4 regions of the Mesorhizobium sp. B2-7-3 genome follow, and region 4 is predicted to be linked to each of the others. Evidence: predicted binding sites of a transcription regulator. Region 4 holds the regulator's gene; each other region holds the start of a gene.
What was found. The regulator PhoB, encoded in region 4, activates phosphate uptake and scavenging genes when phosphate is short. The targets are predictions, from matches to a motif close to TGTCATNNANCTGTCAT.
Positions count from the first base shown of each region.

Region 1: a site for PhoB is predicted at 5,422-5,438, ahead of FJW04_RS13355 (esterase-like activity of phytase family protein). Genes of this name have one in related genera too.
Region 2: a site for PhoB is predicted at 3,300-3,316, ahead of FJW04_RS26155 (RNA degradosome polyphosphate kinase). Genes of this name have one in related genera too.
Region 3: a site for PhoB is predicted at 3,804-3,820, ahead of FJW04_RS10455 (ceramide glucosyltransferase). Genes of this name have one in related genera too.

Region 1 is NZ_VFTY01000005.1:166,562-173,889, forward strand. It holds gene FJW04_RS13330 (hypothetical protein) at 1-445, opposite strand, end outside; gene FJW04_RS30285 (DUF6471 domain-containing protein) at 400-627, opposite strand; gene FJW04_RS13340 (MFS transporter) at 757-1,965, shown strand; gene FJW04_RS13345 (MATE family efflux transporter) at 2,012-3,472, opposite strand; gene FJW04_RS30560 (hypothetical protein) at 3,667-3,798, opposite strand; gene FJW04_RS13355 (esterase-like activity of phytase family protein) at 3,838-5,307, opposite strand; gene FJW04_RS13360 (glycine cleavage T C-terminal barrel domain-containing protein) at 5,586-5,807, shown strand; gene FJW04_RS13365 (trimethylamine methyltransferase family protein) at 5,821-7,328, shown strand, end outside.
Region 2 is NZ_VFTY01000014.1:15,440-22,767, forward strand. It holds gene FJW04_RS26130 (amino acid ABC transporter permease) at 1-87, shown strand, start outside; gene FJW04_RS26135 (amino acid ABC transporter ATP-binding protein) at 113-916, shown strand; gene FJW04_RS26140 (TIGR02117 family protein) at 1,035-1,700, shown strand; gene FJW04_RS26145 (FAD-dependent monooxygenase) at 1,719-2,957, opposite strand; gene FJW04_RS26150 (zinc-finger domain-containing protein) at 2,968-3,213, opposite strand; gene FJW04_RS26155 (RNA degradosome polyphosphate kinase) at 3,381-5,573, shown strand; gene ppx (exopolyphosphatase) at 5,573-7,108, shown strand; gene FJW04_RS26165 (DoxX family protein) at 7,109-7,328, opposite strand, start outside.
Region 3 is NZ_VFTY01000004.1:49,282-56,609, reverse strand. It holds gene FJW04_RS10475 (aspartate aminotransferase family protein) at 1-1,109, shown strand, start outside; gene argF (ornithine carbamoyltransferase) at 1,126-2,037, shown strand; gene FJW04_RS10465 (Hsp33 family molecular chaperone) at 2,202-3,233, shown strand; gene apaG (Co2+/Mg2+ efflux protein ApaG) at 3,308-3,700, opposite strand; gene FJW04_RS10455 (ceramide glucosyltransferase) at 3,920-5,071, shown strand; gene FJW04_RS10450 (O-succinylhomoserine sulfhydrylase) at 5,102-6,292, opposite strand; SAM riboswitch at 6,349-6,426, opposite strand; gene FJW04_RS10445 (2'-deoxycytidine 5'-triphosphate deaminase) at 6,586-7,328, shown strand, end outside.
Region 4 is NZ_VFTY01000002.1:199,350-206,677, reverse strand. It holds gene FJW04_RS05035 (CHASE domain-containing protein) at 1-421, opposite strand, end outside; gene FJW04_RS05030 (ATP-binding cassette domain-containing protein) at 562-1,386, opposite strand; gene FJW04_RS05025 (sugar ABC transporter permease) at 1,397-2,749, opposite strand; gene xylF (D-xylose ABC transporter substrate-binding protein) at 2,986-4,026, opposite strand; gene FJW04_RS05015 (ROK family protein) at 4,292-5,527, shown strand; gene phoB (phosphate regulon transcriptional regulator PhoB) at 5,530-6,219, opposite strand; gene phoU (phosphate signaling complex protein PhoU) at 6,239-6,946, opposite strand; gene pstB (phosphate ABC transporter ATP-binding protein PstB) at 6,972-7,328, opposite strand, start outside.

The sequences.
Region 1 (7,328 bases), on a different contig from region 4:
CCAGATAGGCCCGCAGTTGGGCTTCATTAGAGCGACCAGCGATGTCGTTGGCCGTGCGGGCCTGTTCGACCGCAGCGGTATTGGCGTTGAGGGTGCGCCAGATAAAGAAAATACCTATGACGGTGAAAACGACGCCAGCCCACGAAGCCCAATGCATTCCTGTGGTGTCTTCAGCGACCGATTGCTGGGCTGCGAGATCACACCAATCAGGCTGGGCGTTCTGGCCATTGTCGGGTGGCTGGGCTTCTGGCTTGCCGGTAAAGGGATGGACACTGGCGGCAGCAAAGGGGCTGTCTGGATATTGCTGGGCGCAACGCTGTGCATAGTAGGAACTTTGATGTTTGCTGGTGGTGTATGACTGCCCTAGCGCCCCAAAGAGCAACAGGCCGATAATCGTGGCTATCCATCCAAACGTAACGTAGTCGTGCCTACCGCCGTCAGGCATTGAAGCAAAAACGCTGCACTAAAGCCCCCTCGGCTTATTTTGTTGTTCAAATTACGCTCGGTTTCGTGAATGTCCATAGTTGCCAGTTTTTCGGCGAGCTGTGCATATGTCAGGCCCTTTCGCTTCAATTCGGCTTTCAGGAGGTTCTTGGCCCGCCGCTCCCTCCGCTGGCCCCGAGCCATTTTTTGCGATCATCGGCTTGCCGGCCGGGCAATGCCCACCGTGGTGTCAGGAGCCTGGCCGTCCACCGGAACGTCGGCGGTGAGGACGCGTTAACGTCGCGACCCCTGAACCTGGTGACGAGGTTGGCCATGGCCTTTCGCGATCTGACGCAAACTCAGAACGAAGCCGGCAGCGACGTCCTCGCGATCCCGACTGTCGCGGCGATGATCGCGGTGCTGTTTGCCGGCAGCACGGTGCTGACGCCTCTCTATATCGTCTACAAGCAGCAATTCGGCTTTTCGCAAATCACCTTGACGCTGATCTACGCGGTCTATGTCGTCGGCAATCTCGGCGCCCTGCTGGTGTTCGGCAGCGTTTCGGATGTCGTCGGGCGCCGGCCGGCGGCGCTTGCAGCCATGATCGTCGCCGTCATCAGCGCGGTTGTGTTCCTGTTTGCCGGCAATGTCGCGTCGCTCGATGTTGCGCGGATCCTGAGCGGACTTGGCATCGGCGTGGGCGCCGGGACGGGAACCGCGTGGATCGCCGAGCTTCTTCCAGAGGCCGGCAGGTCGCGCGCCAGCGTCATCGCCACCAGCACCAACTTTCTCGGCCTCGGTTTCGGGGCGCTTGTTTCGGGGCTGCTGGCCCAATACGAGCCGTGGCCATTGCGTCTGGTCTTCATTGTCTACCTGGCGACGCTCGCGGTGGTGACGATCATGGTCTGGCGCACGCGCGAAACGGTGATGAAGCCAGGCGGCCTTGGCAAGGTCTCCATGCGGCCGCGGCTTTCCGTGCCGGCGCAGATCCGTTCGCGCTTCGTGGCGCCGGCGGTGACCGGCTTTGGCGCGATGGCGCTGGTCGGCTTCTATGCGGCGGTGGCGCCGAGCATCCTGGCGCAGCAACTGCATGAGGCCAACCACGCCGTGGCCGGTGCGCTGTTCTTCGAACTGGCGATGGTCGCGGCAATCAGCATCGTGGCGCTGGCGCGGATGGGGAGCAGCAAGGCGATGCTGGCCGCGCTGGCCTTGATGATCCCAAGCACCATGCTTGTGGTGGCGGCGCAGATGCTGGCCTCGATTGCGCTGATGATCGCGGCGACGGCCTGCTGCGGCGTGGCGGCAGCGCTCGGCTATCGCGGCGGCCTGCAAGTGGTGAACGAGATCGCGCCGCGGGATCGCCGCGCCGAGGTCGTGTCCAGTTTCTTCGTCTGCTGCTTTGTCGGCAACGCCTTGCCTGTCATCGGCATCGGCGTCGTGTCGACTTATGCCAGTGCTGTCGTCGCGAGCCTGGCCTTCGCGGCCATGATCATCGCGTTCGCGCTGGTGGCGCTCGCCTTCGGGCTCGGACAGAGGCGCTGAGACCGCCGCGCCAGCCCGGCAAGGCACGCCGGCAAGGCGGGCGGCATCAGCCGTTCGGCGTTTCAGGCGCCATGTTCGCGCGCTGGCGCGGCATGCCAAGGCCGGTGTCGGGCGGTTCGCCGGCAGCCGGCCTGTTCTCGATCATGTGCAAGCTGCGCCAGCCGCCGAAGCGGTAGTAGATCGCGGCCAGGATCAGAGAGGTGATCGAACCGGCCGGAAAACTCCACCACAGCGCTTCCTCGCCGATCACGCCGCGCATGTAATAGGCAAAGCCGGTGCGCACGACGAGCACCGAGATGACCAGGATGATCAGCGGCGGCATCACGGCACCCGTGGCGCGCACCGTGGCGAACAGCACGATGGTGATGCCGAACAGGATGAACGACCAGGACGCGGCCGTGTTGATATGGGCGGCGATATCGATCGCCGCGCTGTCGCTGCTCAGGAACAGGCTCAGGATCGAACGGTCGAAGACCCATAGCAGCGCGACGAGGGCGCCGGTCAGGACAAGGTTGAAACCGACGCCGGAGGCGGCGATGCGGCCGATCCGGTCCCAGCGACCGGCGCCGACATTCTGCGCCGCCATGGAAGAGACCGCGGCGCCGATGGCGAGCGCCGGCATCTGGATGTAGGTCCAGAGCTGCGCGGCGATGCCGTAGGCGGCGGCGACCTGCGAACCATAGGAGTTGACGATGCCCATCACCGTCAGGGCGGCCGCCGAGATGACGATCATCTGCAGGCCCATCGGCACGCCCTTGAAGACGACGATGCGCAGCAGCGCCGGATCCGGGCGCAGCAGGACGAGATTGGCGCCGGCCAGCCGCAACGGATGCTTGCGCGCGTAGAGCACGACGAGGATGGCGACGACGCTCACGGTCTGGCCGATCAGCGTCGAGGTGGCGGAACCGGCGATGCCGAGTTCAGGAAACGGGCCGATGCCGCGGATGAGCAGGGGATTGAGCACGATGTCGAGCACGACCGCCAGCGCCATGAAGATGAAGGGGGTGCGTGAATCGCCCGCACCGCGCAGCACGGTCATGACGAAGGACAGAAGGTTCATCATCGGCACGGCGACGAAGATGATGCGCAGGTAGGAGCGTGCGAGCGGCAAGGCGTCGGCCGGCGTGCCGAGCGCGCCCAGGATGGCATCGACCCAGATCCAGCCGCAGACCGCGAACACCACCGAAACGAGGAAGAAGAAGGTGGCGCTGGTGCCGACGATGCGGCGCGCCTCGGGCAGGTCGCGGGCGCCGACCGACTGCGCCACCAGGATTGTGGCCGCCATGCCGATGCCGAACACCGTGCCGAGGATCAGGAACAGGACGAGGTTGGCGTTGGACGTCGCGGTCAGCGCCGACTCGCCGAGGAAGCGGCCCACCCAGACGGCGTTGACCGAGCCGTTCAGCGATTGCAGCACGTTGGAGCCGAGCACCGGCAAGGCGAAGAGCAGCAGCGTGCGCGGGATCGGGCCGCTGGTCAGGTCGCCGGTACGCCGGCGTGCGGGCATTTTTTCGTCCATGGCGGCCAACCTGGCAAATGTGACTCTGGCCCGCGACGATACCGCAGGCCGGACCGAGATGCACCCTGCGCCGAGGCGCAGTGACCGTCGATCGGTCAGGCTCGCCGGAACGGAATTCGATCGGCAAGAACGCGTCGTCCGGCTGCGTGCGCTTATGAACCAGGACGTCATCGACCTCCCGCTCAGGTCTTGGTGCGGCCCAACCTGTCGGCCGCCGGCAAGATCATCGCCGTGTCGAGCAGGACGGCCGAGCCGATCGATGCCGGTGTGCCGAAGGACGCGGAATTCCTGAAGTAGGCCTTCACGACCTGCACAGGCGGACGCGCCAGGCGCGCCCGCTTGAGCAGTGATCCTTACTTCTTGCCGAGACCCGGCAGCGTGACCTGATAGACCAGGAACATGGTGTCGACATCGGCGCCGTCATCGGCCTTGTAAGGCGCGCCGACCTGGAAGCCGTCCTGGGCGAGGAAGTCATTGTCGTTGCCGACGAACAGGAAATAGTCGTCGGGCAGCTTCGGATCGAGGACGCTGGCCAACGACATGGCTTCCCACTTCTCCGAAAGCTCGTTGTGGTCCTTCGCGCCGCCATTGTGCAGGCCGAAGTGGCCAAGCGCGGTGGCGTCGTTGATGTCGATGAACGGCGTCAGCTTGGCCGGCGTCACCGAGGGATCAAGCACGCCCTTGGGGGCGACCGGCTTGTCGGCCGCATCGAAGGCGCCGCCCGCGATGTCGGTCGCGCCGGAGACGTCGACGATGTTGATCTGGCGGTAGAGCGAAGCGTCACCCTTCTTCAGGCCCTGGCCGTTGCCGCTGTCGCGCGCCAGCATCAGGAAGGATGTGTCCGAAAGCGCCACGATCTCGCTCTGCGCGGCGATTTTGGTCTTGCCCTTGGCATCCTTGAACACCGGCAGCGGCACGACATATTCATGCGCGAGCTTCAGATGGGCGAGGTCGGAGGCATCATAGACCAGCGCCCGCGTGTTCTGCCGTGTCGAGGGTGAATCGCCGCCATCCTGGCGCGGCGCCGACTGCAGCACGGCGATGAGAAACTTGCCGTCCGGCGTCATCGCCATGCCTTCGAGGCCCTGATTGTTCTGGCGCCCGGTTTCGGGATCCTTCGGATCAGGGTCGGCGGCGCCCGGCCCGGGATTGTCGGAGGAGAAGTTCGGCGCTCCCTTGCGCATCGGCACGAGAGCCGCCGGCGGCTGGGTCGCCGACATCAGGCGGCCTTGCGCGGAGAACCTGTAGATGTTTGGGCCGTACTCGTCGGAGATGAACATCGAGCCGTCCGGCAGCCGCACGATGGCTTCATTGTCGAGCGCGAGCTTGCCATTGGTGGCGACGGGCAGCATCGGCATGTCGCCGGCCGCGGCGCGTACGTCCGACAGCGGATCGAGGCCGGTGGCATCGGCGCCCGTGTCGTCTGTGAGAAGCATGGTGTCGGCAAGCGTCGCCTTGACGCCCGTCTGCTCCTGGCCGGCGGCGGGAGCAGCGCCCGGCGCGACAGGCGTGAACTCGATGGTGATGGTGTTGAGGCGCGGCCGGTAGTCGGTGGTGCCGGCGACATTGTAGCCACGGTCGGGCAGTAGCCAGAGCGATCCCTTGTAGGTGCCGGCATCATGTGTCCAGCCCGAAATGTCGATCGCCATGCCCGAGCCCGAGCCGAAGGTCTCGCCGAACTTGTCGCGCTGGTCGGCCGGGATGCGGCCGACGCCGACAAGGCCCTTGTTGATGTAAGCCACGCCATCGGCAAGCGCCGGGGTGAGGGCGGTGAACAAGGCCAGCGCGACGCCGAGCGAGGCGGTTCGGTACAGGTGTTTCATGGACAATCCTCTTTATGACGAAGCACGCCGGAGCGGCCGAAGGAAAAATGAAAAAGAGGGTGCCGCATCGATGATGCCGCGCGCGCCTCCCCGAAAGCGATCTAAGGCGTCAACATGATGCTTGCGTGACAGTGGGCGACACGGGTCAGCCGGTATCTCCATGTGCTGATAAAAAACGCTGGAGAGCGGGAATTGGTGACCTCCATGGAGCGTCCCTGGCATAATAGGCACTTATGTCTAGTACGGATATGATGCCGGCTTCGAACTGACCGGGAGGGTTGAAGCCGCACTGTCGCGCCGTGGTCATCGGGGGCGGCGTTGTCGGCGCCTCGGACGGATTTGGCTACACGATCGGCAAGAGCGTCGCGCTGGCGTTGGTGGACGACGGTTTCGCCGGGGAGGGGATGGCGCTTTGCGTGCACATTGTCGGCGTCGAACGGACGGCGCGGGTCATCGCGGCCTCGCCCTACGGTCCCCAGGGCAGGGCGATGCGGCAATGAGGAGGAGTTTCTGATGGTCGATGACGCTGCACGGGATACCAGGCGCGAACGCCGGCGCGGACGCATGGGCGAGGCAGGCAGCGAATCGAGCCGCAAGCCCAATTACCGGTCGCTGAAGAATCCATTCCTGCCGCAGCCGATCTTTTCCGACGACCAGGTGGCGTCGATCCACGACACGGCGCTGCGCGTGCTGGAAGAATTGGGCATCAAGGTGCTGCTGCCCGAGGCGCGCGAGGTGCTCGCCCGCGCCGGCGCCCTGGTCGACCCCGACACCGATATGGTGCGCATCGGTCGCGACATGGTGGCGGCAGCCTTAGCCTCGGCGCCGCGATCGATCCACGCTTATGCCGGAGCGCGCGATCGCGACCTGTCGCTCGAACTGGGCTCGATGACGTTCCTGGCGGGCTCCGGCGCGCCCAATGTCACCGATCTCGAGCGCGGCCGGCGGCCCGGGACGCTGGTCGCCTTCGAGGAGTTGATCAAGCTGGTGCAGCATTTCGACGTCTTGCACATGCTGGGGCCGTGCATCGAACCGCAGGACATCGACAATCGTTTCCGCCACTATGCCGTCAACCGGGCGCAGCTGACTCTGTCGGACAAATTTCCGTTCGTGTTCGCGCGTGGCACGCCGCAGGTCGATGACAGTTTCGAGATGATCAGGCTGGCGCGCGGGCTGTCCGAGGACGAGTTCCGCTCGGGCGCGCATTGCTACACCGTCATCAACACCAACTCGCCGCGCCAGCTCGACATTCCGATGGCGCAAGGCATCATCGATTTCGCCAAGGCGGGCCAGGTCCTGATCATCACGCCGTTCTGCCTGGCGGGTGCGATGGCGCCGATCACCGTGGCCGGCGCGCTGACCTTGCAGCATGCCGAAGCGCTGGCCGGGCTGACGCTGGCGCAGATCGTGCGGCCGGGCGCGCCGGTGGTCTATGGTTCCTTCTCCTCCAATGTCGACATGAAATCGGGCGCACCGGCCTTCGGCACGCCGGAGCACGTGAAGGCGACACTGGGCGCAGGCCAATTGGCGCGCTTCACCGGTCTGCCCTGGCGCTCGGGCGGCGGCAGCGCGGCCAATATTTCGGACGCGCAGGCCGCGCACGAGACGCAGTTCGCGCTATGGGGCTCGGTGCTGTCGGGCGCCACCGTCTGCATCCACGCGGCCGGCTGGCTGGAAGGGGGCTTGAGCGTTTCCCTGGAAAAGCTGGTCACCGACATCGAGGCGCTGCAGACGGTCGCGGAACTTTGTGCGGCGACCCCCGGCGACGACGACGCAATAGGCTTCGAGGCGATCGCCGAAGTGCAGCCGGGCGGCCACTTCTTCTCCGCCGGCCACACCATGGCGCGCTACCGCACCGCCTTCTACGAGCCGCTGGTGGCCGACTGGTCGAATTTCGGCAACTGGACGCAAAGCGGCTCGAAGACCGCGACCGAACGCGCCACCGGCATCTGGAAGCGCATCCTTGCCGATTTCGAGCCGTCGGCCGCGGCGGCCGCCACGTCAGGCGTGCTCGACGCGTT
Region 2 (7,328 bases), on a different contig from region 4:
GCCTTCGTCTTCTGGCTGTTCTGCTTCGGCATGTCGCGCTATTCAATGTACACGGAACGCCGGCTCGACACCGGCTACAAACGCTAAACAAAAGAACAAGGGGATCCCAGCCATGGCCACCGAAAATGCCGTCAGCGCGGAAGAGATCAAGGTCAACGCCGCCAAGATGCATATCTCGACCACCGATGTCGCCATCGACATCATCGCCATGCATAAATGGTACGGCGAGTTCCATGTGCTGAAGGACATCAATCTGAAGGTGATGCGCGGCGAGCGCATCGTCATTTGCGGACCGTCCGGGTCGGGCAAGTCGACCATGATCCGCTGCATCAACCGGCTGGAAGAGCACCAGAAGGGCAAGATCATCGTCGACGGCAAGGAACTCACCAACGATCTAAAAAAGATCGACGAGGTGCGCCGCGAGGTCGGCATGGTGTTCCAGCACTTCAACCTGTTCCCGCATCTGACCATCCTCGAGAATTGCACGCTGGCGCCGATCTGGGTGCGCAAGACGCCGAAGAAGCAGGCCGAGGAAATCGCCATGCATTTCCTCAAGCGCGTGAAGATCCCCGAGCAGGCCAACAAATATCCGGGCCAGCTTTCCGGCGGCCAGCAGCAGCGCGTGGCGATCGCCCGCTCGCTGTGCATGAACCCGCGCATCATGCTGTTCGACGAGCCGACCTCAGCGCTCGATCCGGAAATGATCAAGGAAGTGCTGGAAACCATGGTGGGGCTGGCCGAGGAAGGCATGACCATGCTGTGCGTCACCCACGAGATGGGCTTTGCACGGAAAGTCGCCAACCGGGTGATCTTCATGGATCAGGGCCAGATCGTCGAGCAGAACACGCCGGCCGAGTTCTTCGACCATCCCCGCCACGAACGCACGAAGCTGTTCCTGTCGCAGATCCTGCACTGAGCGGACTGACGCCAAGTCGAGAAAGCCCGGTCGCGCCACGGCCGGGCTTTTTAGTGTCTGGCCGATCCGATAAATGATCTTCTTCATTGAGCCGCGACGGAATCGCGAAGCCGCACCGATGAGAAAACTCCTGCGTTTCCTGGCCATTCTGGTTGCAGCACTGGTGCTCGCCGTGTCGCTCGGCACGCTGGTGCCGCGGCCGCTCTGGCCGGCAGCCGCAGCGGGCGAGGGCATCCGGCACATATTGGTGCTGAAAAATCCGATCCACACCGACATCGCCATTCCCGTGGACGACGAGGTGCGCCGGCGCTTTCGTTTCCTTGCCGATGCCGGCCTGCCATCGGACGCGCCCGAAGTGCGCTACCTCGTCTTCGGCTGGGGTGGGCGCGCCTTCTACCTGGAAACGCCGACATGGTCGCAATTGAAGGCGCTGCCCGCAATCAAGGCTTTGACGCTCGATGCGTCGGTGATGCATGTCGCCGTCGCTGGCAACATTCCCGAGCCGCACCCCGATGTCGCGGGCTTCGACGTGGGCGAAGACCGTTTTGCCGCATTGCTCGATTTCATCGAAGCGAGCTTTCAAGAGGGGCCGAACGGTCCGATCGTCATCGACAATGCCGCCTACTCCAATTTCGATCGCTTTTATGAGGCCAATGGCCGTTTCAACGCGCTGATCGGTTGCAACACCTGGACGGCGGCGGCACTGCGCACCGCCGGCCTGCGCACCGGCTGGTGGAACCCGCTGCCGGTTTCGCTTGGACTGTCGATGCGGCTGTATAATTAGCTTTGCCGCGGGCTCCTTTCAGCGACGGATGATCCGCTGCTGCTCCCACCCGTAAAGCCAGTCCAGATCGGCTGCGAGCTTCTCTCCCGGTCGCGCCGCCAGAAACAGATTGCGGGCCAACGCCACCGGGCCTCCGGCATGCCAGGCAAGCCGGTTGAGCGCGCCGCGACGGATGACCTTGGCGATGCGCGACCGCCGCAGGTTCTCCCAGATGACAAGGCTTTGCGTCAGGTCGCCGGAGAAGTCGGCGATCAAATCGGCAAGCGTCGCCGCGTCCTCGATCGCCATGGCCGCGCCCTGAGCCGCGAACGGCGTCATGGCATGCGCGGCGTCGCCGATCAGCGCGATGCCTTCGGGCATGGTCCAGCGTCGCTGCTCGACCGTGTGGATGGGGAAGGCGGTCCACGGGCCAGCGAGTTCCACCAACCGCGCCAGCGCCGGCGCGGAGCGGCGCATGGCGCCTGAAAGGATGGCGGGATCGGCGTGGCGTGACCACCCGTCGGCGATGCGCTCGCCCCGGGTGAAGGCGGCAAGGTTGAAGGCGCTACCCCTGCTGACGGGGTAGGCGACCATGTGGAATCCGGGGTGCAGGAAGGTGGTGACGCAGTCGGTGGCGCCGATCGCGGCGAAGGCTCGCCCCGCCTCGTTGTCTGCGCTCACCGTCGCCCGCCAGGCCAGTTCGCCGGAGAAATGGCTGTTCGCCAAGCCGGCTCCGCTGCCTGGACCCGCAAACCTCCGCACCGCTGACCAGACGCCATCGGCGCCGACCAGCAGAGATCCTTGGGTATCGATGACCTTGCGGCCGACCCCGTCTGTCGTGGTGATAACGAATGAACCGGAGGCCACGCTGCTGATCTGCGCGCCGGTGGTGAGATGGATGTCGGGCAGTTGCGCAACGCGCGCCATCAGGGCGTCTTGCAGATCCGCCCGGTGCGCCACGAGATAGGGTGCGCCCCAGCGTTCCTCGCCGGCTGTGCCAAGCGGCACGCGTGCCAGTTGGCGCAGGCTCGCGGCGTCCTTCAGCACCACGGCTTCCGGCTGGACGGCATTGGCAAGAAGCATGTCGAGCACGCCAAGCTGGCGAAGTATGCGCGTCGCGTTAGGAGAGAACTGGATGCCTGCGCCCGCCGCTTCGAGACGCTGCGCCTGTTCGAACACCCTCACGGAATAGCCGCGTTCGGCAAAGGCAATCGCCGCTGTCAGCCCGGCGATGCCAGCCCCGGCGATCATGACCTGCCGGGACCGCGTCTCGCTCATGATCGGAAGGTCAGGCGGCCTGGTCGATGTAGAGGCAGCCCGCCGGCAGCGTTTCGGTCGCCTTCAGCTTCGGCGAATAGCGATAGAGGGTCGAGCAGTAGGGGCAGACTTTCTCATTGTCGTCGCCCATGTCGAGAAAAACATGCGGATGGTCGAAAGGCGGGTTGGCGCCCGTGCACATGAATTCCTTGACTCCGATGTCGATCGCCGGATGGCCCGCATCGTTCTGGAAATGGGGAATGGAACCGCCTGCCATCGTCGTCTCCTTAACGCAGTCTCTCTGCATCTGGATCATATCAAGTCTGTTTGCAAGTTCGATGAAATCAAACTGTCGCAAAAGCCTGTCAGAGAACTGTCGCAAAAGCCTGCCACAGGATAAGTTAAGCCGGTTAACCGGCTGAGGCGCGCGGAAGAGCAGGAATCATGAACGAACTGAAGCCGGTACAGAGCGAATTCAACAATGTCGCGGCAGCGAGCCCGGAAGGCAATCCGGACCGCTTCGTCAACCGCGAATTCTCCTGGCTGCAGTTCAATCGCCGCGTTCTCGAGGAATCGCTGAACACCCATCACCCGCTGCTGGAGCGCGTCCGCTTCCTGTCGATCTCGGCCGCCAATCTCGACGAGTTCTTCATGGTGCGCGTCGCCGGCCTTGCCGGCCAGGTGCGCGAGGGGATCGTGCTGAAGAGCCCGGACGGACGCACTCCCGAACAGCAGCTCGAACAATTGCTGCGTGAGGTCGAGCGGCTGCAGGAGGACCAGCAGAAGAGCCTGTCGGCACTCACGGTGCTGCTCAACAAGGAAGGCATCGAAAGCATCACCCGTGACGCGCTGACAAAGGACGAGAAGGTCTGGCTGGAAGACCATTTCCAGGAGCAGGTGTTTCCCGTACTCACCCCGCTGTCGATCGACCCGGCGCATCCGTTCCCGTTCATTCCCAATCTCGGCTTCTCGATGGCGCTGCAACTTCGCCATCGCAAGAATGGCGAGGAGATGAGCGCGCTCTTGCGCCTGCCAGTGGCGCTGAAGCGCTTCATCCGCCTGCCGGACCGTAAGCACCATGTCCGCTTCATTCCGCTGGAGGAGGCGGTCGGCCTCTACATCGGCAAGCTCTTCCCCGGCTACGAGGTCAAGGGCTCCGGCACGTTCCGCATCATTCGTGACAGCGACATCGAGGTCGAAGAGGAATCGGAAGATCTCGTGCGCCTGTTCGAAACGGCGCTGAAGCGCCGCCGCCGCGGCTCCGTCATCCGCATCGAATTCGACAAGCTGATGCCTGGGGAATTGCGCGATTTCGTCGCCGGCGAGCTTGGCGTCTCGTCGAGCCGCATCAGCGTGCTCACCGGGCCGCTGGCACTCAGCCAGATCTCCGAGATCGTCTCCGTTCCCCGCGACGACCTGAAATTCATCCCCTACAACCCACGCTTTCCCGAGCGTATCCGCGAGCATGGCGGCGACTGTTTCGCCGCCATTCGCGAGAAGGACATCGTCGTCCATCACCCCTATGAGTCGTTCGACGTGGTGGTGCAGTTCCTGCGCCAGGCGATGGCCGACCCCGAAGTGGTGGCGATCAAGCAGACGCTTTATCGCACCTCCAACGACAGCCCGATCGTGCGTGCTCTGGTCGATGCGGCCGAAGCCGGCAAGTCGGTGACGGCACTGGTCGAGCTCAAGGCGCGTTTCGACGAGGAGGCCAATATCCGCTGGGCGCGCGATCTCGAACGCGCCGGCGTGCAGGTCGTGTTCGGGTTCCTGGAACTCAAGACCCACGCCAAGATGTCGCTGGTGGTGCGGCGCGAGGACGGCAAGCTGCGCAATTACGTCCATCTCGGCACCGGCAACTACCACCCGGTCACCGCGCGCATCTACACCGACCTGTCCTTCTTCACCACCGATCCGACGATCGCCCGCGACGTCGCCCAATTGTTCAATTTCATCACCGGCTATGCCGAGCCGACCGCGGAGATGCGGCTGGCGATCTCGCCGTTCACGCTGAGGAACCGCATCCTCCAGCACATTTCGGACGAGGTCACCCATGCGTTGGAGGGACGGCCGGCGCGTATCTGGATGAAGATGAACGCGCTCGTCGATCCCATCATCATCGATGCGCTCTACGACGCCAGCCGTGCCGGTGTGGAAATCGATCTGGTCGTGCGCGGCATCTGCTGCCTGCGGCCGCAGGTGCCGGGCCTGTCGGAAAACATCAGGGTCAAGTCGATCGTCGGCCGTTTCCTCGAGCACAGCCGAATCTATTGCTTCGGCAACGGTCATGGCCTTCCCTCGGACGAGGCGATTGTCTACATCTCCTCGGCCGACCTCATGCCGCGCAATCTCGACCGCCGCGTCGAGACCATGGTGCCGATCACCAATCCAACTGTGCATGAACAGATTCTGGGCCAGATCATGCTGGGCAACATCATGGACAATCAGCAAAGTTTCGACGTATTGGCTGATGGGACCTCCCGGCGCGTGGTGCTGGAGGAGGGCGAGGAACCGTTCAACGCGCAGGAATATTTCATGACCAATCCGAGCCTGTCGGGACGGGGTGACGCGCTGAAATCGCATGCGCCCAAGCGAATCGCCCAGTTCAAGCGCCGCAAGAAGAACGCTGCCACCTGATGCTGTCCAATTCCCAGGGCCGGCTGCAGGACCGCCGACCGCTGTCCATCATCGACATCGGCTCCAATTCGATCCGTCTTGTCGTCTATGAGGGGCTGGCGCGCTCGCCGACCATGCTGTTCAACGAAAAGATGCTGGCCGGCCTCGGCCGCGGCATCGTGTCGACGGGGAAGCTGGACCCCGAGGGGGTGGCGCGCTCGATGGAGGAGTTTCGCCGTTTCCGAGCGCTCTCCGACCAGGCAGGCGCCGAACACATGTACGTGCTGGCAACCGCCGCCGCCCGCGAGGCGATCAACGGTCCCGATTTCATCCATCGTGCCGAGGATGTGCTCAAGACCGAAATCCGTGTGCTCTCCGGCCGCCAGGAAGCGCATTATTCAGCGCTCGGCGTCATCTCCGGCTTCCACCCGGCCAACGGGATTGCCGGCGACCTTGGCGGCGGCAGCCTGGAGCTTATAGACATTGATGGCGAGGCGATCGGCGACGGCATCACGCTGCCGCTCGGCGGCCTGCGCCTGCAGGACATGGCGAAGAACTCGCTCGTCCAGGCGCAGAAGATCGCGCGCCAGGAACTGGCCCGGGCCAAGCTCTTGAAGGGCGGACAAGGCAGGACTTTCTACGCTGTTGGCGGCACCTGGCGAAACCTCGCCAGGCTGCATATGGAGATGAACAACTACCCGCTCGGCGTCATGCACCACTACGAAATATCGGCCGAAAGCGCTCAGAATTTCCTCAAGCAGGTGGCCAGGGGCGAAGTCGAAAAGGTGAGGGGTATCGAGGGCGTCTCCAAGAACCGCCGCTCGCTGCTGCCCTATGGCGCTCTCGTGCTGCAGGAGATCATGACGGCGATGCAGCCGTCCAGGATCGTCGTTTCGGCGCAAGGCGTGCGTGAGGGTTTCCTCTATTCGCTGCTCGACGCGGCCGAGCAGAAGGCCGATCCGCTGATCTCGGCCGCCGAGGAACTCGCGCTTTTGCGCTCGCGTTCGGTCCATCACGCGCATGACCTGGTCGAATGGACCGGCAAGGCCTTCAAGGCGTTCGGCATCGACGAGACGGAAGACGAAGCGCGCTATCGCCATGCCGCCTGCCTGCTCGCCGATATCGGCTGGCGCGCTCATCCGGAATATCGCGGCAAGCAGTCGCTCAACATCATTGCGCATGCATCGTTCATCGGTGTCGATCATCCCGGCCGCGCCTACCTGGCGCTGACCAACGCCTACCGTCACGATGGCGTCTTCAATGAATTGGTGGCGCCCGAAATCAGGGCGTTGGCGCCGCCGCGCCTGCTGGAGCGCGCCCGCGTACTGGCAGCGATGATGCGCGTGGTGTATCTGCTGACGGCCGCGATGCCCGGCATCATGCCGAGGCTGAAATGGGAAAGCCGCCCCAACGGCGCGCTGGCGCTGGTGCTGCCGGCCTCGCTCTCCGACCTATACGGCGAGCGCCCGGCCGGCCGGCTGGCGCAACTGGCGCGCATCACCAACCGTCGCCTGGTGCTGGCGGTCGAGGGCGGGCAGAGCGTGTCGGCGAAGTAGTCAAGTCGCGTCGGCGCCTATGCCGAAGCCGCGCCCATCGGCCGACCAGGCGCCGGCGCCGGCCATGGCAAGCGCCAGGAAACCACCCGATATCGCGATATCCTTCATCAGCATCTGCTGGTGCAGGAAGGCGAGCGCCGCATCCTCGGCGCCTTGGCCATAGTGGCCGATATAGCCGGCCGCGATGCAGAAGCCGGCCAGCAGCAGTGCCACGATCCGC
Region 3 (7,328 bases), on a different contig from region 4:
AGCGATATCTCGATTTCGCCGGCGGCATCGCGGTCAACTCGCTTGGCCACGGCCATCCGCATCTTGTCGCGGCCCTCACCGAACAGGCGGCGAAACTCTGGCACGTCTCCAATCTCTATGAGATTCCGGGGCAGAGCAGGCTTGGCGAGCGGCTGGCTGATGCCACCTTCGCCGACAAGGTGTTCTTCACCAATTCCGGCGCCGAGGCGCTGGAATGCGCGATCAAGACGGCGCGGCGCTACCACTTCGTCAAGGGACATCCCGAGCGCTTCCGCATCATCACCTTCGAGGGCGCCTTCCATGGCCGCACGCTGGCGACCATCGCGGCAGGCGGCCAGTACAAATATCTCGAAGGCTTCGGACCCAAGGTCGAAGGCTTCGACCAGGTTGGCTTCGACCACATCGACGCCGCCGAGAAGGCGATCACGCCCGAGACCGCCGCGATCCTGATCGAGCCGGTGCAAGGCGAGGGCGGTATCCGCCCAGTACCGACACAGTCGCTCAAGCGGCTGCGGCAGCTCTGCGAACAGCACGGCCTGTTGTTGATATACGACGAGGTCCAGTGCGGCATTGGCCGTACCGGCAAGCTGTTCGCGCATGAGTGGTCTGCGGTGACGCCCGACATCATGGCAATCGCCAAGGGCATTGGCGGCGGCTTCCCGATGGGCGCCTGCCTTGCCACCGACGAGGCGGCCGTCGGCATGACCGCCGGCGTGCACGGCACCACATTCGGCGGCAATCCGCTCGCAATGGCGGTCGGCAACGCCGTGCTCGACGTCGTTCTGGAAGACGGCTTCCTGGAGGATGTCCAGCGCAAGGCGCTGCTGATGAAGCAGGGGCTAGCCTCGATAGCCGACGAATTCCCCGAAATTGTAGAGGATATCAGGGGCACCGGGCTGATGCTCGGCCTCAAATGCGCGATGCCCAACGGCAAGGTGAACATGGCGCTGCGCGACCAGCATTTGCTGGCGGTTCCGGCCGGCGACAACGTCATTCGCCTGCTGCCACCGCTCACCGTCACGGACGCCGAGATTCACGAAGCGCTCAACCGCATCCGCGCCGGCGCCAAGGGCCTGTCGGAGGCGATCGCCTCCGCCGCCGCGAAGTAATCCGGAACCATTCCTGATGTCAGTTCGCCATTTCACCGATCTTTCCACCGTTTCCGAAGGCGATTTGCGCTTCATGCTGGATGATGCGGTGACGCGAAAGGCGCGTCTCAAGGCCGGCGAGCGGAGCAAGCCGCTCGAAGGCAAGGTGCTGGCCATGATCTTCGACAAGCCGTCGACGCGCACGCGCGTTTCTTTCGACGTCGGCATGCGCCAGCTCGGCGGCGAGACCATCATGCTGACCGGCACCGAGATGCAGCTCGGCCGCTCCGAGACAATCGCCGACACCGCCAAGGTGCTGTCGCGCTACGTCGATGCGATCATGATCCGCACCACCTCGCATGAGCGGCTGCTGGAGCTGACCGAGAATGCCACCGTTCCGGTGATCAACGGACTGACCGACGACACCCACCCTTGCCAGCTGATGGCCGACATCATGACTTTCGAGGAGCATCGCGGTCCGGTGGCCGGCAAGACGATTGCCTGGACCGGCGACGGCAACAATGTGCTGCACTCGCTGCTCGAGGCCTCTGCACGGTTCCGCTTCAATCTCAACGTCGCCGTGCCCGAAGGCAGCGAACCGGCGCAGAAGCATGTCGACTGGTCCAAGGCGCATGGCGGCAAGCTGCATTTCACCCGCTCGCCCGAGGAAGCCGTCGACCAGGCCGACTGCATCGTCACCGATTGCTGGGTGTCGATGGGACAGGAACACCGTGCTCGCGGGCACAATGTCTTCTCGCCCTATCAGGTCAACGCGGCGCTGATGGCCAAGGCCAAGCCGGATGCATTGTTCATGCACTGCCTGCCGGCCCATCGCGGCGAGGAAGTGACCGACGAGGTCATCGACGGGCCGCATTCGGTGGTCTTCGACGAGGCCGAGAACCGGCTCCATGCCCAGAAGGCAGTGCTTGCCTGGTGCCTCGGTGCTTGAAGTGTCTTGGTGCTTGAAGTGTCTTGGGGCTTGAAGTGTCTTGGGCGCCCGAAATGCCCAGGCGCCTGAAATGCCCAGGCGCTTGATCTGCGGCGGCGCGATGCCTATCTGCGCCGCATCACGCAAATCAAGCGCGTTTGGACGCATGTGCCCACCAGGGCCGCATGGCCGCGCCCTGGAGCTTTGTCATGTTGGAAAGCCATCAAGTGACTGAACATCACCCCAAACTCGGCGAGTTCGGCTACGCCGGCGACGATCACGTCGTTCCCTTCGAGGTCGGTCCGCTCGACGTGCGCGGCCGCACGGTCCAGCTTGGGCCGATGCTCGACGCCATCCTTGGCCGCCACGATTATCCCGAGCCGGTCGCCCGCCTGCTGGCGGAAGCCTGCGTGCTGACCGTTCTGCTCGGCACCTCGCTCAAATTCGAAGGCAAGTTCATCCTGCAGACCCGTACCGACGGGCCTGTAGACATGCTGGTCGCGGACTTCTCCACGCCCTCGGCACTGCGCGCCTACGCACGCTTCGATGCGGATCGGCTCGAAGCACTGGTCGCGGCAGGCGAGACGTCCCAGCAGACGCTGCTTGGCAGCGGCGTGCTGGCGCTGACCATCGACCAGGGCGCCCATACGCAGCGTTATCAAGGCATCGTCCAGCTCGACGGCGAAACGCTGGAAGACGCGGCGCGCACCTATTTCCGTCAGTCGGAACAGATCCCGACCGATATCAGGCTCTCGGTCGCCAAGCTGCTGACGCCCGGGATCGGCGGCGCGCGCGAGCAATGGCGCGCCGGCGGCATCCTGGCGCAGTTCCTGCCGCAATCGCCCGAGCGCATGCGCATTCCGGATCTGCCGGGTGGGGACGGCGATCCGCGCGAGGAAGTCCACGATCCGGCCGATAATTCCTGGCAGGAACTCCTGGCCTTGCTCGGCACCATCGAGCCGACCGAATTGATCGACCCGACCATAGGCGCCGAGCGGCTGCTGTATCGTCTGTTCCACGAGCATGGCGTGCGCGTCTTCGGCGGCGTTCCCGTGGCCGACCAGTGCTCATGCTCCCGCGACAAGATCCGTGGCATCCTCGAAGGCTTCTCAGCGCAGGAGATCAAGGACAGCACAGAGGATGGCGGCATCCATGTCGCCTGCGAATTCTGCTCGACGCAGTACGACTTCGATCCGGCCGAGTTTGCGGCTCAGTAAAGCCTTTCCTTCTCCTCGTTCCGCGGGGAGAAGGTGCCCGAAGGGCGGCTGAGGGGCGGCGCGACCGTCGGCGCTCAGTTCACCGTGCGCCTTGTCCCCGGCAGATCGAGCGAGAAGGCCGGGATGGCGATGTCGAACGTCTCGCCGCGCTTGTTGCGCATCGTATAGCGTCCGACCATGATCCCGGAGGGTGTCGAGAGCGGGCAGCCGGACGTGTACTGATAGCTGTCGCCGGGATTGAGTTCCGGCTGGTCGCCGACAACGCCCGGCCCGCGCACCTCCTCGACCCGGCCGGCACCATCGGTGATGTGCCAATAGCGCGACAGAAGCTGCACGAACTCGTCAGACTGGTTGTCGATCGTTATCTGATAGCCCCAGACGTAGCGGTTCTCCTGGGGATCTGAACGATCCTCCAGATAGAACGGCCTGACCTGCACTTCGATGTTGCGCGTCACGGCGCGGTACATGAGCGGCTCCAAAACAATCCGACGACTTTCGACGCTCGCGGTGAGCAGGTCAACGTGCGCGTCTTGTCGCGCCTGGGATTGAAACGCAGGTGCCGGCAAAGAATGTCATTTAAGTGACACACGACAATGGTGGTGTGCGCGAACCGGGCGACTCGGCCCTCTGTCGAACTGTTGAAAACGGCCGCGACGCGGGCCGACTTCCGGAGTGACCAGATCTCGATGGAACTCACTCTCATATCCGCCTCGCTTTCGACCGCACTCATCCTCTCAAACGCTGCCAGCATCCTGCTTGCCGCTTCACAGCTGAAACGGCGCACCACGATTGCCCCGCCGGCGGGCAGATCGCCGGCGGTGTCGATTGTCGTCCCGTCGCGCGGCGTCGAGCCATTCACACATGAGACGCTGGAACGCGCCTTCGCGCTCGACTGGCCACGCTACGAACTGATCTTCTGCGTCGCCCATGCCGACGACCCGGTGGTCAAACTGATAAACAGGGCGATTGCCCGGTTTCCGCAGGTGCCGGCCCGGCTGTTGATCGGCGACGACCGTGTCAGTGCCAATCCAAAGCTCAACAACTGCGTCAAAGGCTGGGAAGCGGCGCGCCACGACTGGGTCATTCTTGCCGATTCCAACGTTCTGATGCCGAGGGACTATGTCGAGCACATGATGGCGGCGTGGCAGCACGGTACCGGCCTTGTCTGCTCGACGCCGATCGGCTCCAGGCCAGATGGTTTCTGGGCCGACGTCGAATGCGCCTTCCTCAACACATTGCAGGCCCGCTGGCAGTATGCCGGCGCGGCGCTCGGCCTCGGCTTCGCGCAGGGCAAGAGCATGCTGTGGAACAAGCCGATGCTGGACGCCAATGGCGGCATACGCGCGCTGGCCGCCGAGATCGCCGAGGACGCCGCCGCAACCAAGCTGGTGAACGGCCTCGGCCTGCGTGTCAACCTCGTTGCCGCCCCCTTCGAGCAGCCGCTCGGCCAGCGCACGTTTGGCGAGATCTGGTCGCGCCAGGCCCGCTGGGCGCGCCTGCGCCGCGTCACTTTCCCGCTGTTCTTCGCGCCCGAGATCCTGACTGGTGCGGCGGTCCCGCTGGTTCTTGCGCTGATTGCCGCGGCGAGCGCCGGCATTAGTCTCTGGGCGACCGCGATTGCCGTGCTGGCGGCGTTCTATCTTCCGGAATGCGCTCTGGCCCTGGCCAAGGGTTGGCACGTCTCGACGCGCATGATCGCGGCGACGGTCGCGCGGGACGTCATGCTCCCGGCCATCTGGGCGCGCGGCTGGCTCGGCGGCGCCGTCGACTGGCGCGGCAACGCCATGACCATCCGCACCAAGACGGCGGAACTGGAGGAGACGCCATCGAGCGCTTGATCGCTGCTGACGACGCTGCCTGGACGAAACCTATTTGGCGGCCTTCAAGGCTTGCGCGATATCTTCCAGCAGGTCGTCCGTATCCTCCAGGCCGACCGACAGCCTGAGCGTACCGGGCCCGATGCCGAGTTCGGCGCGGGCCTCGTCGCTGAGGTTCTTGTGGGTGGTCGTCGCCGGATGGGTGATCAGGCTCTTGGCGTCGCCGAGATTGTTCGAGATCAGCACGATGTCGAGGGCGTTCTGCAGGGAGAAGGCCGCCGGCTTGCCGCCCTTGACGTCGAGGCAGATCAGCGTCGAGCCACCCGACATCTGCTTCTTGACGATATCGGCCTGCGGGTGGTCGGCACGGCCGGGATAGATGACGCGGGCGATCTGCGGCTGCCCGGCCAGGAAGTCGGCGATCCTGCCGGCGCTCTCGGTCTGCTGGCGCACGCGCAGCGGCAAGGTTTCCAGGCCCTTCAGCAGCGTCCAGGCGTTGAACGGCGACAGGCTGGGACCGGTGTGGCGGAAATAGTCGTGCAGGTTCTCGTCAATCCACTTCTTGTCCGACAGGATGACGCCGCCCAGGCAGCGGCCCTGGCCGTCAATGTGCTTGGTGGCCGAGTAGACGACGATGTGCGCACCAAGCTGCAACGGCTTCTGTTGCAGCGGCGTGGCAAAGACATTGTCGACGACCAGCCGCGCGCCGATCGAATTGGCAAGCGAGGCGACGGCGGCGATGTCGACGACCTCGAGCGTCGGGTTGGTCGGGCTTTCCAGGAAGAACAGCTTGGTGTTCGGCCTGACCGCCTTTTCCCAATTGGCGATCTCGGTGCCGTCGACCAAGGTCGCCTCGATGCCATAGCGCGGCGCCAGCGTCTCGACCACCCAGCGGCAGGAGCCGAACAGCGCGCGCGCGGCCACGATGTGGTCGCCGGCCTTGACGCTGCACAGAAGGGCAGCCGTCACCGCCGCCATGCCCGACGCCGTGGCGCGCGCGTCTTCGGCGCCTTCAAGCGCGCACATGCGCTTTTCGAACATGTCGACGGTCGGGTTGGCGTAGCGCGAATAGATGAAACCAGGCTCTTCGCCCTTGAAGCGGGCCTCGGCGGCCTGCGCCGTCTGATAGACATAACCCTGGGTCAGGTACATCGCCTCGGAGGTTTCGCCGAAGCCGGAACGCAGGGTTCCGCCATGCACGAGTGCCGTCTGAGGTTTCCAGTTGCGCTTCTTGGTGCTCATCGCTTTGTTCCAGACACAAAAAAACCGGCCGCGAAAGTCGCAACCGGTCCATACGGCCTTGCGGCCCGACGGTCCTTTAGCGACTTGTTTAACGTGGCTGCAAGCCGACCGGCCAAATCACCACGGGATAACGACCCTTTAGACCCGCGCCACGCTTGCGTCAATTGCCGGCTTCATTAAGACGTTTGTACCAAGGCAGGTTCCGCAGAAGTGCCCGGCGGTTTTGCGGCAAGAACCTGCAACAAACAAGAACCTGCAACGAATAGAGACCAGTCTTGGGGCGGAGCCAGACTTTGCGGCAGACAGGCATTCTTCCCGATCAGGACATTTCGGCGCTGTTCCGGTCCGGCGCGCTGAAGTCGCCGCGTGCGCTCGATGCCGACCAGATCCAGCCGGCGAGCCTTGATCTCAGATTGGGCGAAAAGGCCTGGCGGGTTCGCGCCTCGTTCCTGCCCGGTCCCAACCACAAGGTGTCGGAAAAGCTCGATCGGCTGCAACTGCACGAGATCAGTCTGACCGAAGGCGCGGTCCTCGAAACCGGCTGCGTCTATATTGTGCCGCTGCTCGAAAGTCTGGCCCTGCCGGCTGACATTTCGGCCTCGGCCAATCCGAAGAGCTCGACCGGGCGGCTCGACATCTTCACCCGCGTCATGACCGATCGGGGCCATGAGTTCGATAAGATCGCCGCCGGCTACAACGGTCCGCTCTATCTCGAGGTCAGCCCGCGCACCTTTCCGATCATCGCGCGCACGGGTTCGCGCCTGTCTCAAATCCGCTTTCGCACCGGCAACGCGCTGCTTTCGGAAGCCGAGTTGCATGAGCTGCATCGTGCCGAGATGCTGGTCGCCACGGAGCCGCCGAACATTTCCGGCGGCGGCATCGCGCTGTCGATCGACCTCAATGGCGACAAGGATGGGTTGGTCGGCTATCGCGGCAAGCACCACACCGGCCTCGTAGATGTCGACAAGCGCGCCGCGCAGGATGTCCTCGACTTCTGGGAGCCGATCCACAAGAGCCGCGCCGGCGAACTGGTGCT
Region 4 (7,328 bases):
GCTCGAAAAGCGCGATCGGCGTGCGCCAGGCCTGCGTCGTATCCGGATAGACCGGATGACTGGCGCCGAAATCGTGGAGGGTGTCGCGTTCCACCGCTGCCTCGTCGCCCGTCCTGACCAGCCGCAGGAAGCCGATGCCTCGCAGGCCGGCGAAATTGTTGTCGACATCCAGCGCCTTGAAGAATGCCTTGAACTCGTTCTGGGAAATATCGCCGTTGCGTGCGTCGAACAGGGCCTGTGTCGAGCGCAGCAGCGACAGGTGCAGGTCGATGCGGCTCTCGATCCGGTTGAGGGCGTCATCGGCCGCCCCTTCGAACTTGATGCGGGCGGCTTCCTGCGTCGCGAAATAAGCGAACCCCGCCATGGTCATGCTGATCAGTGCAACGGCAATGAACGCGACGATTGGAAAAAGCTTCTTCAACGGATGATGCGGTCCATGAGCAAAACAGGACCTTTTATGGGCAAGTCGCCGGGCCAACACAATGGTCAGGCCACACCATCGTGATCACTGGCATATCACGTGACCGGCAACGGGGCGTGCCCGAAGCGGCCTGACCGGCCTCAGGCGGCGATCTTCAGCGCGCCCGGCCCCGGTATGGCACCTGGAGGACATTTGCCCAGGATGATCATCCCAAGCACCTCGTCCTGCGTGACGTCAGTCGTGCGGGCGGTACCGACCACCTGGCCATTCTTCATCACGCAGACACGGTCGGCCAGCTCGAACACGTCGTGGATGTCGTGGCTGATCAGGAAGATGCCGATGCCATCGGATTTGAGCTGCCTGACCAACTCGCCGACCTGGGCGGTTTCCTGGGGCCCAAGTGCCGCCGTCGGCTCGTCCATGATCAGGATGCGGGCATTGAACAGGATCGCGCGGGCGATCGCCACCGATTGCCGCTGACCGCCCGATAGCTTGATCACCGGCTCCTTGAAGCGCTGGAAGCGGGGATTGAGCCGCCCCATCACCTTGCGCGCCTCGGCCTCCATGGCGACGTCGTCGAGCGTGCCCCAGGCGGTCATCAGTTCGCGGCCGAGGAACAGGTTGGCGGCGGCATCGACATTGTCGGCCAGCGCCAGCGTCTGGTAGATCGTCTCGATACCGTATTTCTTGGCGTCGCGCGGGTTGGAAATCGCTGCCTCCTCGCCATTGACGAAGATCTGGCCCGCATCGCGTTTGTAGGCGCCGGACAGGATCTTGATCAGCGTCGACTTGCCGGCGCCGTTGTGGCCGAGCAGTGCCACGACCTCGCCGGGGAAAAGATCGATCGAGGCGTCGTCGACGGCGCGGATGCCGCCGAAGGCGATCGAGATGTTGCGCATGTCGACCAGCGGCGTGCCAGTGGGCGCAGTTGTGAGGGCCCTTACGGGAGCGGTTTTGTCAGCCATGGTCGTATCCCTAAACCCGCTTGCGATAGACGGTGTCGAGCCAGACGGCGATGACCAGCACGGCGCCGACGACGATGCTCTGCAACGGCGAATCGACACCGAGCAGCACCATGCCCGACTGCAGCGACTGCATCAGCAATGCACCGAGCATGGCGCCGATGATGGTTCCCGAGCCGCCGGCAAGCGAGGTGCCGCCGATGACGGCCGCGGCAATGACCAGCAGCTCATCCAATGTTCCCAGCACATTGGTGGACGAGTTCTGCCGGGCCGACGAAATGGCGGCGGCGATCGTGGCCAGCACGCCCATGATCATGAACACCTTCATGGTGATCCAGCGCGTGTTGATGCCGGCGAGATTGGCCGCTTCCGGATTGCCGCCGATAGCAAAGACATAACGGCCGAAACGGGTGCGGTTGGTGATGAAGGTCATGACCAGACCGACGGCGACCGCCATCAGCACCGGTATGGCGATGCCGTGGGCGATGAACAGCCCGCCCTCCGGCACGGTGATGTTGTTGGCGGCCGCGTACCGGTTCACGATCCCGATCGGCCATGGATAGGAGTTGGCTAGCCAGACCGCGCCCATGATGACGGCGCAGGTGACGACGCCGAGCAGCGTCTCGGCCCAGATCGGCCGCAGGGGGAAGCGGAAGCGCTTGCGCTGGACCCGCCCGTTGAACAGCGCGAACACGACGGCCAGGCAGGCGACGATGCCGACGACCCAGCTCCAGGTGGCGCCGATCGATCCGGCCGGTCCGCCGCCCATAAGCTGGAACGTGGCGTCGAGCGGTGCCACCGTCTGGCCTGACGTGACCCACCAGGCGGCGCCGCGCCAGACCAGCAGGCCACCCAGCGTGACGATGAAGGCCGGCACTTCGAGATAGGCGATGACGAAGCCCTGGAAGGCGCCGATCAAAAGCCCGAGCGCCAGACCGATGACCAGTGCCAGGACCCAGATCCATGGGTTGCCGAGTTCAAGTCCTACGAACCGAACCAGGAAATGTACCTGCGCAAAGCCCATGACCATGCCGATCAAGCCCTCGGCGGAACCGACGGACAGGTCGATGTTGCGCATGACGATGACCAGCACCATGCCGCAGGCCATGATGGCGACCGCGGACGTCTGCACCGACAGGTTCCACAGATTGCGTGGCGTGAGGAACGTGCGGCTGTCGAAATCGAGCGGATTGACACCAAGACGCAGGCTCGAAATCACATGCAGCGCGACCCAGATCAGCAGCAGCGCGCCGATCATGCCGAGCATGCGGGTATCGATCTCGGTCGCCTTCAGGAAACGCGCGACCGCGCCGAGTTCCGACGCACGCGCCGTATCGGCCTGCGAGGTTGAGGTCGTGTCGGTCATGATGTCCTCCCAGCGGCTTGCCGTCTGACGCGGAGCCGGACCAGAGCCCAGAAGTTAGCCGCCAGCGGCGGAAACACAAATCTTGTCGGGAAAACGCCGCGGCTTGGAAGCAATTCCAGGAAAAGTGCGTAAGGGTTTTTGTCCGGAATTGCGAAGACAAGGAAATTGGAACGGCCAGTGTTCAGAACACTGACCGTTCCACGCCGCGGCGTTTCCGACTTTTCAGGCGATCAAGCTCAGTTGCAGGCCGCGACGCTGCCCGCGGCAACGCCCGTGCAGACTTCGTCCTTCTTGATCCAGCCGGCGTCGATGACGAGGTTGAGATTGTCCTTGGTGATGGCCACCGGGGTCAGGAACAGCGACTTGACGGTGTTGCCGCCAGGCGTCGTGAAGTCCTTCACGCCGGCGATGTCGGTCATCTTCTTGCCGTCGGCGAGTTGCGAGGCGATCTCGGCGGCGTTCTTGCCGAGTTCGCGCGCGTCCTTCCACACCGACACGGTCTGGGTGCCGAGCGCGATGCGGTTGAGCGCGGCGTGGTCGCCGTCCTGGCCGGAGACCGGCACGGTGCCGGCGAGCCCCTGCGCCGTCAGCGCCGCGACGACGCCGCCGGCGGTGCCGTCATTGGCGGCGACCACGGCGTCGACCTTGTTGTCGTTGGCGGTGAGGAACTGTTCCATGTTCTTCTGGGCGTTGGCGGGCAGCCAGCCGTCCGTATAGGCTTCGCCGACATTCTTGATCTTGCCGCTGTCTATGGCCGCCTTCAGCACTTCCATCGAGCCCGAGAACAGGAAGTCGGCATTCGGATCGGCGCCGGAGCCCTTGATGAAGACGTAATTGCCCTCAGGCTTCACCTTGAACACTTCGCGGGCCTGCATGCGGCCAACTTCCTTGTTGTCGAAGGTCAGGTAGAAGACGTCCTTGTTCTCGATCAGGCGGTCATAGCCGACGACCGGAATGCCCTCGTCGAGCGCCTTCTGTACCGCCGGGCCGATGGCCGACGCGTCCTGCGCCAGGATGATCAGCGAATTGGCACCCTGCGAAATCAGGCTCTCGACATCGGTCAGCTGCTTGCCAGGATTGGACTGCGCATCGGCGGAAATGTACTTGTCGCCCGCGGCCTCGATCGCCTTCTTCATGGCGGCCTCGTCGGTCTTCCAGCGCTCCTCCTGGAAGTTGGACCACGACACGCCGATAACCTTGCCCTTCGCCTGCGCGACCGACGCCAGCGTCAGCGACATGGCGACACCCGCCAGAATGGCGACTGTGAATCTCTTCATGATATCCTCCCTGCGCCGCGTGTGGCGCGACCAAACTGGCCCTAAGGCCGGCACAAAGGCCCTAATTTTTTCGAGCCTCGAAAAAACACTGGTCCATCGCCGGAACACTGTCAACATCGATTCTGACGGATTTTGAGGTGCCGGAAGCCTTTTTTCGAGCCCCGCAATAAATAAATGACAGCCCCAGCCGCTTCTGCCAGTATTCGACCCGTTGCCGGAGGTGTTCGAGGGGGCGTCAAGAACCGCGGCGACGGGGAGGGAAATCATGTCGGTCGGAATCCGCCACGACGATCTGCGCCGGCGCAACCGCGCAATGGTGATTGGAGCCGTGCGCCGGGGTGGCCAGCCCTCGCGCACTGAGATCGCCGCCACCACCGCCCTGAGCCACTCGACCATATCGGCGATATCAGCCGACCTGATCGGCGAAGGTATCCTGAGCGAAGGCAAGCCGAACGAGGCCGGCTCACTGAAACGCGGCCGGCCGCAGGTGGGCCTTTGTCTCAACCCCGAGGCCGCGGCGGTCATGACCGTGGTGCTGTCGCTGAATTTCCTCTCCGTCGCCGTCATCGACTACGCCGGCCAGGTGATATCGGAGGAGCAGCGCCGGCTGGACACGCTGACCATGTCGCGCGAGGCGCTGATCGGCGAATGCGTGGCCATCGTCCGGCGCCGCCTCGAGGATCCCGACCTCGATGTCGCCAGCATTGCCCGCATCGCGCTGGCGATCCAGGGCATCACCGACACCGAGGCGCGCGCCATGCTGTGGTCGCCGATCACGCCGCAGACGGACATTGCCTTCGCCGATATACTCGAAGCCGAATTCGGCATCCCCGCCACCATGGAGAACGACTGCAACATGATGGCTGTGGCGCTGCGCTGGCGCGACCCCGAGCGCTACCGCGACGACTTCATCGCCATCCTGCTCTCGCACGGCATCGGCATGGGCCTGGTGCTGAAGGGCGAGCTGTTCACCGGCACCCATTCCTCGGGCGGCGAGTTCGGCCACATGATCCATCGCCCCGGCGGCGCGCTCTGCCGCTGCGGGCGGCGCGGCTGCGTCGAGGCCTATGCCGGCAACTATGCCATCTGGCGTAATGCAGGACAGATGGGTGAGGACGCCAAACCGGTCGACGTCAGCGACGCCGACATGCGCGCATTGGCGGCCACGGCGCGCGAAAGAGACGGACCGGAGCGCGAGGCCTATCGCAAGGCCGGCGAGGCGCTGGGCTATGGCCTTGGCAGCTTGTTCGCGCTGATCGATCCGGCGCCGGTTGCGATGGTCGGCGTCAGCGCCGCCGCCTTCGATCTGATCGAGCCGGCCTTGCGTGAGGCCATCGCCCAGACCGCCGGCGGCCAGCATTCGACGTCGATTTCCTTCGATACAGAGCCGAACGAATTGCCGCTGATCCGCGAGGGCTGCGCCATGCGCGCGCTCACCTTCGTCGACCAGGAGATCTTCGCGCCGGGCGTGCAGGTGAGATCCGGCAAGAACGTGGCCTGATCTCAATCCTCGCGGATTGCGTAGCCCGCGCCACGGATGGTGCGTATCACATCGGGCATGCGGCCATTGTTGACCGCCTTGCGCAGGCGGCCGACATGCACATCCACGGTGCGCTCGTCGATGTAGATCGTCTCGCCCCAGACATTGTCGAGCAACTGGCTGCGCGAGAACACGCGGCCGGGATGGCGCATCATGAATTCGAGCAGCCTGAACTCGGTCGGTCCGAGCCGGATCTCGCTCTTCTTGCGATAGACCCGGTGCGATTCGCGGTCGAGCACGATGTCGCCGACCTTGAGCACGCTGGACAGCACTTCCGGTTTGGCGCGGCGCAGCAGCGCCTTGACCCGGGCCATGAATTCCGGCGTCGAGAACGGCTTGACCAGATAGTCGTCGGCGCCGGTCGAGAGGCCGCGCACGCGATCGCTCTCCTCGCCGCGCGCCGTCAGCATGATGATCGGCAATCGCTCCGTCTCGGGCCGCATGCGCAGGCGCCGACAGAGTTCGATGCCGGAAACCGCCGGCACCATCCAGTCGAGCACCAGCAGGTCGGGCACGTTTTCCTGGAGGCGTATCTCGGCTTCGTCGCCGCGTGTCACCACCTCGACCTGGTAACCCTCGGACTCCAGGTTGTAGCGGAGGAGCACGCCCAGCGGCTCCTCGTCCTCCACCACCATGATGCGTGGCGCGATCATCGATCGATCATCCCTGCCGTCAAGCCGCCGGCACCGACATCGCCGTCTCGTCCTGCTTCGGACGGTTGGCGGGCAGTTGCGTGCCGGTCAGCACATAATACGCATTCTCGGCGATGTTGGTCACATGGTCGCCGATGCGTTCGAGATTCTTGGCGCAGAACAAAAGATGCGTGCAAGCCGTGATGTTGCGGGGATCCTCCATCATGTAAGTCAGGAGTTCGCGGAAGACCGAAGTGTATTTGACGTCGATGCGTTCGTCGTCATTCCTGAGCTTGGCGAGGGCGGCGGCATCGCCGGCCGCATATTCCTCGACGACGCCCTGCACCTGGATCAGCACCAGCTGCGCCATGGAGTCGATGGAATGCGACAAGTCGCGCGGCGTGGCGGTGAGGCCGACCGAGCCGACGCGCTTGGCGATGTTCTTGGCAAGGTCGCCGATGCGTTCGAGATCGCCCGCCATGCGGATCGAGCCGACGACATGACGCAGATCGTCGGCCATCGGCTGGCGCTTGGCGATTAGGGTGATGGCGCGATCATCGAGTTCGCGCTGGCGCGCGTCCATGATGGCGTCGTCGGAGACGACGCGCTGTGCCAGCGCATTGTCGGAATTCAGCAGCGCCTTGGTGGCGCCGCCGACCATCGTGCCGGCGAGATCGCCCATGTCGCTGATCAGCCTGCTGATCTGCCCGAGATCCTCGTCGAAGGCTGCGACTGTGTGTTCGGCCATGATCCTGGTCCTCGTATGCGTGAGATCAGCCGAAGCGGCCGGTGATATAGTCCTGCGTGCGCTTCTCGCGAGGCGACGTGAAGATCTTCTCGGTCTTGTCGAATTCGACCAGCTCGCCCAGATACATGAAAGCCGTCTGCTTCGAGACGCGCGCGGCCTGCTGCATGTTGTGGGTGACGATGACGATCGTGTAGTCGGCCTGCAACTCGTCGATCAATTCCTCGATCTTGGCGGTCGACAATGGGTCGAGCGCCGAGGCCGGCTCGTCGAGCAGGATGACCTCCGGCTTGACCGCCACGGTGCGGGCGATGCAAAGCCGCTGCTGCTGGCCGCCCGACAGGCTGAGGCCGCTGGCGTTGAGCTTGTCCTTGACCTCGTTCCA